One region of the Nitrospirillum goiasense genome, then DNA from elsewhere that is predicted to be linked to it. Evidence: riboswitches for the same ligand, from Rfam matches in the RefSeq annotation. Region 1 holds a riboswitch; each other region holds the start of a gene.
The links. A riboswitch is a leader RNA that binds a small molecule or an ion and turns the genes downstream of it on or off. The one in region 1 is predicted to bind S-adenosylmethionine.
Positions count from the first base shown of each region.

Region 2: it holds a riboswitch for S-adenosylmethionine, as region 1 does, so the genes downstream of both, ULB03_RS03415 (threonine aldolase family protein) here and metZ (O-succinylhomoserine sulfhydrylase) in region 1, are expected to answer to the same signal.
Region 3: it holds a riboswitch for S-adenosylmethionine, as region 1 does, so the genes downstream of both, ULB03_RS24260 (hypothetical protein) here and metZ (O-succinylhomoserine sulfhydrylase) in region 1, are expected to answer to the same signal.

Region 1 is NZ_JAXQNP010000002.1:885,792-888,052, forward strand. Features, by position in the region: gene ULB03_RS06540 (hypothetical protein) at 1-375, shown strand, start outside; gene secB (protein-export chaperone SecB) at 470-910, opposite strand; SAM riboswitch at 1,155-1,232, shown strand; gene metZ (O-succinylhomoserine sulfhydrylase) at 1,294-2,261, shown strand, end outside.
Region 2 is NZ_JAXQNP010000002.1:229,675-231,935, reverse strand. Features, by position in the region: gene ULB03_RS03425 (hypothetical protein) at 1-46, shown strand, start outside; gene ULB03_RS03420 (hypothetical protein) at 46-816, shown strand; SAM-I-IV-variant riboswitch at 897-1,004, shown strand; gene ULB03_RS03415 (threonine aldolase family protein) at 1,061-2,152, shown strand.
Region 3 is NZ_JAXQNP010000004.1:546,639-548,899, forward strand. Features, by position in the region: gene ULB03_RS24250 (acyl-CoA synthetase) at 1-49, shown strand, start outside; gene ULB03_RS24255 (MaoC family dehydratase) at 46-849, shown strand; SAM-I-IV-variant riboswitch at 891-1,021, shown strand; gene ULB03_RS24260 (hypothetical protein) at 1,068-1,418, shown strand; gene ULB03_RS24265 (TetR/AcrR family transcriptional regulator) at 1,434-2,261, opposite strand, start outside.

The DNA of each region.
Region 1 (2,261 bases):
GCAGCGGATCTGCCGGCGGGTGGGGTGGAGCAGGATTTCGCCGCCCGCATCCTGGCGGCGGCGGAAGAGGCGCGGCTGCTGGTGGCCCGAGTGCCACGCCCGCGTCCGGTGGCCGCCCTGCACGTCCTGCTCGTCGGCCGGGCGATGGACCGGCTGGCCGGCGCGCTGGAGACCCTGGGGCTGGAGGTCACCCTGGCGGCGTCGGCGCGCGAGGCGCAGGCCGTGCTGGCGGACGGGGGCGGCGAGTGGCAGGTGGTGGCCGGCACCAAGGCGACGCTGGCCGGCCTGGGTGACCTCCGTCTTCCCCTGGCGGTGGTTCCCGCCGGCGCCGATGCCGTCACCGCCGACGCCCTGATCCGCGCCGCGCGCGGCTGACCTCTTCCCGCGCCCAAAAGAAAACCGCCCGGGCCATACGGCGCCGGGCGGCTTTGACGAACAACGATGGCCGGGCTTGCGCCTGGATCGAGGCTTACGCCTGGGCCATGTCTTCCGGCTTTTCGGCCGCCAGCACCTGGCGACGGTACAGATCCACGAAGTCCAGCGGCTGCAGCATCAGCGGCGGGAAGCCGCCGTCGCGCACCGCGTCGGACACGATGGCGCGGGCGAACGGGAACAGCAGGCGCGGCGCCTCGATCAGCAGGACGGCGCGGGTCTGGTCGACCGGCATGGGCGGCATGGAGAAGATGCCGGCGTAGGACAGTTCCACGATGAAGGCGGTGCGCCCGTCGTGGTTGGCCTCGGCGCGGATGTTCAGCGCGACCTCATGGACGTTTTCCGCCACGTTGCGGGCCTGCACGTCGACCTGCAGGTCGACCTTGGGCTGCTGGCCGTTCATCAGGCTGGCGGGGGCGTTCGGGTTCTCGAACGACAGATCCCGGACGTATTGGGCATTGACCACCAGCGGCAGCATGCCGGCGCCTTCGGGGGCGGTGCTTCCGTTGGCGGCGCCGTTCAGGCTGGTCTCATCGGACATAGGTCTGGGACTCCCGGTAAAAGCAAATCAGCTATTCCGCAGAAGCGGACTGACGCGCGCGGGACTAGCACGGAAGCGGCTGGCCGGCAACCGCGCATTATCAGCGGGCATTACCCCAGCCGTCCTTGCATTGTCCCGATGACAAGGTCGCCGTTGACGCTCGGCCCAACGTGAGCCTAAAACCGGAATCCGTGGTGATTTGCTGACCGGCTTGCAGACCACGTTAAACAAGCTGCTAAAAGGTCGGGCCGTACATAAGGTACACCGACCACACCGCCGCCTTCGCCGGTCGCGGTTGCCTTATGATCGGAGTGACGGCCATGGGCCAGACGCCTGACAATCCCGCTTCCACCGCCCCCACGCTCCGCCCCCGCACCCAGCTGGTGCACGGCGGCACGCGCCGCAGCGGCTTCGAGGAAACCTCCGAAGCGCTGTTCCTGACCTCGGGCTTCATCTACGCCAGTGCCGAGGAGGCCGAGGCCGCCTTCGTCAACGACGGCTCGCGCTTCGTCTATTCCCGCTTCCGCAACCCCACCGTCGTCATGCTGGAGGAACGGCTGGCCGGGTATGAGGGCTTCGCCCGCTGCATCGCCACGGCCAGCGGCATGGCGGCGGTCCATCTGGCCGTCATGGGGCTGCTGAAGGCCGGCGACCGGGTGGTGGCGCCGCACGCGCTGTTCGGCTCCTGCCTCTACATCGTCAAGGATCTGGCGCCGCGTTATGGCATCCAGTGCACCCTGGTGGAAGGCACGGACCTGGCGCAGTGGGAAGAGGCGCTGTCCACCCCGGCCAGCGTGGTTTTCCTGGAAAGCCCCAGCAACCCCACCATGCAGGTGGTGGACGTGGCCGCGGTTGCGGATTTGGCCCACAAGGCCGGCGCCCGTGTCGTGGTAGACAACGTCTTCGCCACCCCCGTGCTGCAACGGCCGAAGGAATTTGGCGCCGATGTGGTCGTCTATTCCGCCACCAAGCATATCGATGGCCAGGGCCGCTGCCTGGGCGGCGCCGTGCTGTGCGATGACGAGGTGGCGACCCTGCTCTCCCCCGTCCTGCGCCACACCGGCCCGTCCATGAGCCCCTTCAACGCCTGGGTGCTGCTGAAGGGCCTGGAGACGCTGGAACTGCGCGTCAATGCCCAGGCCGCGTCCGCCCTGGCGCTGGCCCAGTTCCTGGAAAGCCACCCGGCGGTGTCGACAGTGCTGTATCCCGGCCTGCCCAGCCATCCCCAGCACGACCTGGCCATGCGCCAGATGAAGACCGGCGGCACGGTCATCACCTTTGACGTGAC
Region 2 (2,261 bases), 660 kb from region 1:
GGCGCAGGCCCGCCTGGTGCGCCCCCACCGCCGCGTGGTGCGCTGATGGCCGGCGCCTATTCCAACCTGAACTTCGCGGTCTTCCTCATCCTGGCGGTGGGCGGCGCCTTCCTGGCCTTTTCCATTCGCCGCATCCTGTTCAAGATACGGGAGACGGAGCGGCGCATCGCCGCCGTGGTGGACGAGAAGAACGAGGCCGCGGCCGACCTGCGCGTCGCCCGCCAGCAGGAAGAGCAGCTGGCCATGGCCCTGAAGGAGGGCGAGGACGCGCTGCGCGAGATCGCCGCCCAGACGGAGGAGGTGCGCGCCCGCATGGCGGTGCTGCGCCAGACGGTGCCCCGTCCGCTGAACCTCGTGTCCCTGGAATGGGCGCCGGGCGACCAGCTGTTCGAGGCGCACCTGCGGGCCGCGGTGGCGCCCCGCCAGGTGGGCCGGAGTGGCATGGGCCGGGGCGGCGGCGGCATGGCGGAGGCCGGGGTGGTTCACGGCTACGCCCCCACGGAGGCCGATTTCCGCGTGCTGGTCACCAATCGCCTGGCGCGGGAGGGCGGCTACACCATCAGCGTCGTCCTGCCCATCTCGTTGCGCGATGACATCCCCGCCGCCGATGGGGAGACCGCGGCCGCAGTCCCCGTCCAGCCCCCGGCGGAGGATGAAGCGCTGGCCGACCTGTTGGGGGAGGACGGTGGGGCTGACCCCGTGGAGGACCCCGCACCCGCCCCGGTGCCGCGCCCCCTGCCGGTGCGCCCGCCCGCCGCGGCGCGGCCGGCGGCCCAGGGGCTGGGCCTGACCCCCGCCCCCGCCATCGGTGGCTGAGGCCCACCCCGCCTGAAAATGCCGCACCGGGTTGCGCTGCAAGGGGCTTGCGCCGGCGGCCGTCTGCCGGTATCCCTCTGGCCATGCATCAAGAGTTGGGCTGACGCTCAACGCCAACCTGCTTACCCGGCAAGGTGGCGCTTCCCCCAGGGAAGGATGTGGCCGATCCGGCAATGAACGGGAAGCTGCCACGTGTCCGTTTCGCTCTTGATCGAAACCAGTGATCACGAAGGCGGCCTTGCCCATGACCAGCGACACGCACACCGCGACCGTTCCCCCTCAGTTCGAGGCGCAGCAGTTCGCCAGCGACAACTACTCCGGCGTCTGTCCGGAGGCCTGGGCCGCCATGGCGGAGGCCAACAGCGGCCACGCCGCCGCCTATGGCGAGGATGTGTGGACGGCGCGCGCGGCCGACGCCTTCCGCCAGCTGTTCGGCACGCCTTGCGACGTCTTCTTCGCCTTCAACGGCACGGCGGCCAATTCCCTGGCCCTGGCCTCGCTCTGTCAGTCCTACCATAGCGTCATCTGCTCCGCCTCCGCGCACGTGGAGACGGACGAGTGCGGCGCGCCGGAGTTCTTCTCCAACGGGTCCAAGCTGCTGGTGGCGCAGACGACGGACGGCAAGCTGACGCCGGACGCCATCCGCGCCCTGGCCACCGGGCGGTCGGACATCCATTTCCCCAAGCCGCGCGCCGTCACCATCACCCAGCCCACGGAAACGGGGCAGGTCTATAGCCTGGAGGAGATCCGCGCCATCTCCGCCACCTGCCGGGCGCTGGGCCTGCGCCTGCACATGGATGGCGCCCGCTTCGCCAACGCCTGCGCCAGCCTGGGCTGCAGCCCGGCGGACATGACCTGGCGGGCCGGCGTGGACGTGCTGTGCTTCGGCGGCACCAAGAACGGCATGGCGGTGGGCGAGGCCATCCTGTTCTTCGACCGGACCCTGGCGGAAGACTTCGATTATCGCTGCAAGCAGGCGGGCCAGCTGGCGTCCAAGATGCGCTTCCTGTCCGCACCCTGGGTGCGCATGTTGGAAAACGGCGCCTGGCTGCGCAACGCCGCCCATGCCAACGCCGGGGCCCGGCGCCTGGCGGCCGGGCTGACGGATGTGCCGGGCGTGGCGCCGATGTTCCCGGTGCAGGCCAACGCCGTGTTCCTGACGGCACCCGCCGCGGTGCTGGATGCCCTGCGGGCGCGCGGCTGGCGCTTCTACACCTTCATCGGCGGCGGCGCCCGCTTCATGTTCGCCTGGGACACCCAGCCCGAGCGGGTGGACCAGCTGGTGGCGGACATCCGCGAGGCGGCCCTGCGCGGCGCCGGTGTCGCCGCGGCATAACGGGGATAGGGGGACGGCTGCCGTTGGCCGTCCCCTATACGGAAGATTCCGCTGATTCTGAGCCTGTTAATGGGCGATTCACCGTACAAACCTAGAGAGACGTCCATGC
Region 3 (2,261 bases), on a different contig from region 1:
AAAGCATCGCCTGATGGTGCCGCCGCCGGGCCTGGATTTGGCGTCGTGAGCGTGCTGAGCGGCCCCGCGCAGGCGGAGCACACCCTGACCCAGGATGATTTCGCCGCCTTCGCCCGCCTGTCGGGCGACGACAACCCCATCCATCTGGATGCCGGCCACGCCGCCCGCACCCACTTCGGACGCACCGTGGCGCATGGCGCCTTGCTGTGCGCCCTGCTGCGGGGCCTGGTATCCGACGCGCGGCCCGGTCCGCCGCTGGCCCGGCTGGCCGTGACCTTTCCCGCCCCGGCCTACGCTGACGAGGCGTTGGTCTTCCGCGCCGACCCGCAGGACGACACCCGCGTCCGACTTCTGGCCCAGCGCCAAGCCGATGGGCAGGCCGTGTGCGAGGGCGTGGCGACCCTGGCCCCATTGGCCTCCTCACTGCCCCCCGACAATGGCTGGACCGATCCGCTGGGCGGTTCCACCGCCAGCGTCACCCGCCTCTATGCCGACGCTGATCTTGGCCTTTATGAGCGGCTGACCGGCCATCGCCTGCGGGAACCGCTGGTGCTCAGCCTGTTTTCCTTCCTGCTGGGGACGCGCCTGCCGGGGCCCGGCACCAATTACCTGAAGCAGGAAACGGTGTTCTCGCGCCGGGTGCCGCTGGATGCACCGCTGGACGCCACGGTGACCATCACCCGGCTGCGCCCCGACAAGCGGCTGGTGGACTTGGCCACGGTCTGCCGCATCCATGCGGGCGGGGGAAGGGGTGAGACCGTCGCCACCGGCCGCGCCCTGGTTCTGGCGCCCCATTGGGGCCCGGAACGCTGGGCCAGCCATGCCCAAATGTCGGATTGCCAAGCCTGACCAGCGATAGTATCCAATATCCGACGGCGGCGACGCCGTCGTTGTTGCATCAGGAGCGGGGCCGGCGTCCCGCACCAACCTGCCAACCCAGGCAAGGTGGTTTCCGCAGCACATGCGGAGATGTGGCGGCCACCGGGATTGATCCCGTGCGGCGGCAACCAAGTGGGTCGCAGCGTATGGTCGCAGGGCCGGTCACGTCCGTCTGGAGTGGACACGCCGTGCATATACCCGCCGCCTTCCCCGTAAGCCCTTCCCCTGTCATTACGCAGCCGGAAGAGGGCCAGCCCGCACTTGAGCCCGCCCCCGGCATCGTCAGTGGGCCAGGCGACAGCGTCCACCTGCTGCGGGAGGAACGCACGCCCCTGCCGGGCGTGTCCGATTGTGTCGCCCGCACCTATGCCGTCGTGCACCGGCGCCATGGCGTCCACACCCACATCTACACAGTGCTGGAAAGCCGGCATCATCAGCGCCGGGTGGTCCACCTGCGCCAGGTGCTGCCGGGCGAACAGCTGGCCGCCGCCCGCGCCTGGGTCCTGGCCGGACGCCACCTGGGACGCCTGAACTTCTGATCCGCTGGGGACGCCTCAAATCCTGGGCAAGGCCGGCTGCAGATAACGCAGCAGGACGATCAATTCCCCGGCATAGCCGTCCACGTCGGGCGGCGCGTCCAGGGCATTGAGGATCTGGGCGCGCCCCTGCATCCAGGTGGAGACGATCTGCGCCTGGAACGGGGAAAGGGAGGATGGGCCCCCGACCACATGGTCGAGCGCCGCACAGATACGTGATCCCCGATCCTGGCGGAAGGTCAGGTACAGCGGGACCAGCGGTGTGTCGCGGCAGGCCTCCAACGCGAAGTCGCCCATGGCGTAGGTGGCGTTGCGCCCGGCGACGCGTTCGCCTGCCACCGGCACCAGCATGTGCTCCGCCACGGCCCGCAGAAAGACGCACAGGGGCGGGGGCTCGCGGTGGGTCGCCGGAACCTCCCGCCGCAGATCCTCATGGATCAACTGGAAAGCGCGGCGGATGATGTCGGCTCGACAGCGGAAATGATAGGTGGTGGAGGATAGGGAGACACCGGCCCGCTGCGCCACCGCGCGGTGGGTGACGGCGGCCACGCCCTGGTCGATGATGATGGCGACGGCGGCGGCGGCGATGCGCCGCTCGGTCTCACCTAAGGTGTCCAAGCCGTCCGCCGCCCGGCATGCCGGGCGGCGCAGACGCTCATACCACAGGCCGCTGTTGCCTTGGGGGTCGCACAGGTAACGGATATTTTCCGCCACCGACAGGGCGTAGCCCGAGGCGCCACCGGCCACCAGCAGGGTGGAACGGTCACCCACCAGGTAATGGGTCATGACGTCCGCCACATGGGCCGGCAGGCCGGCCAAAGCGAACAGGTCGCGGTTGCGCGCCTT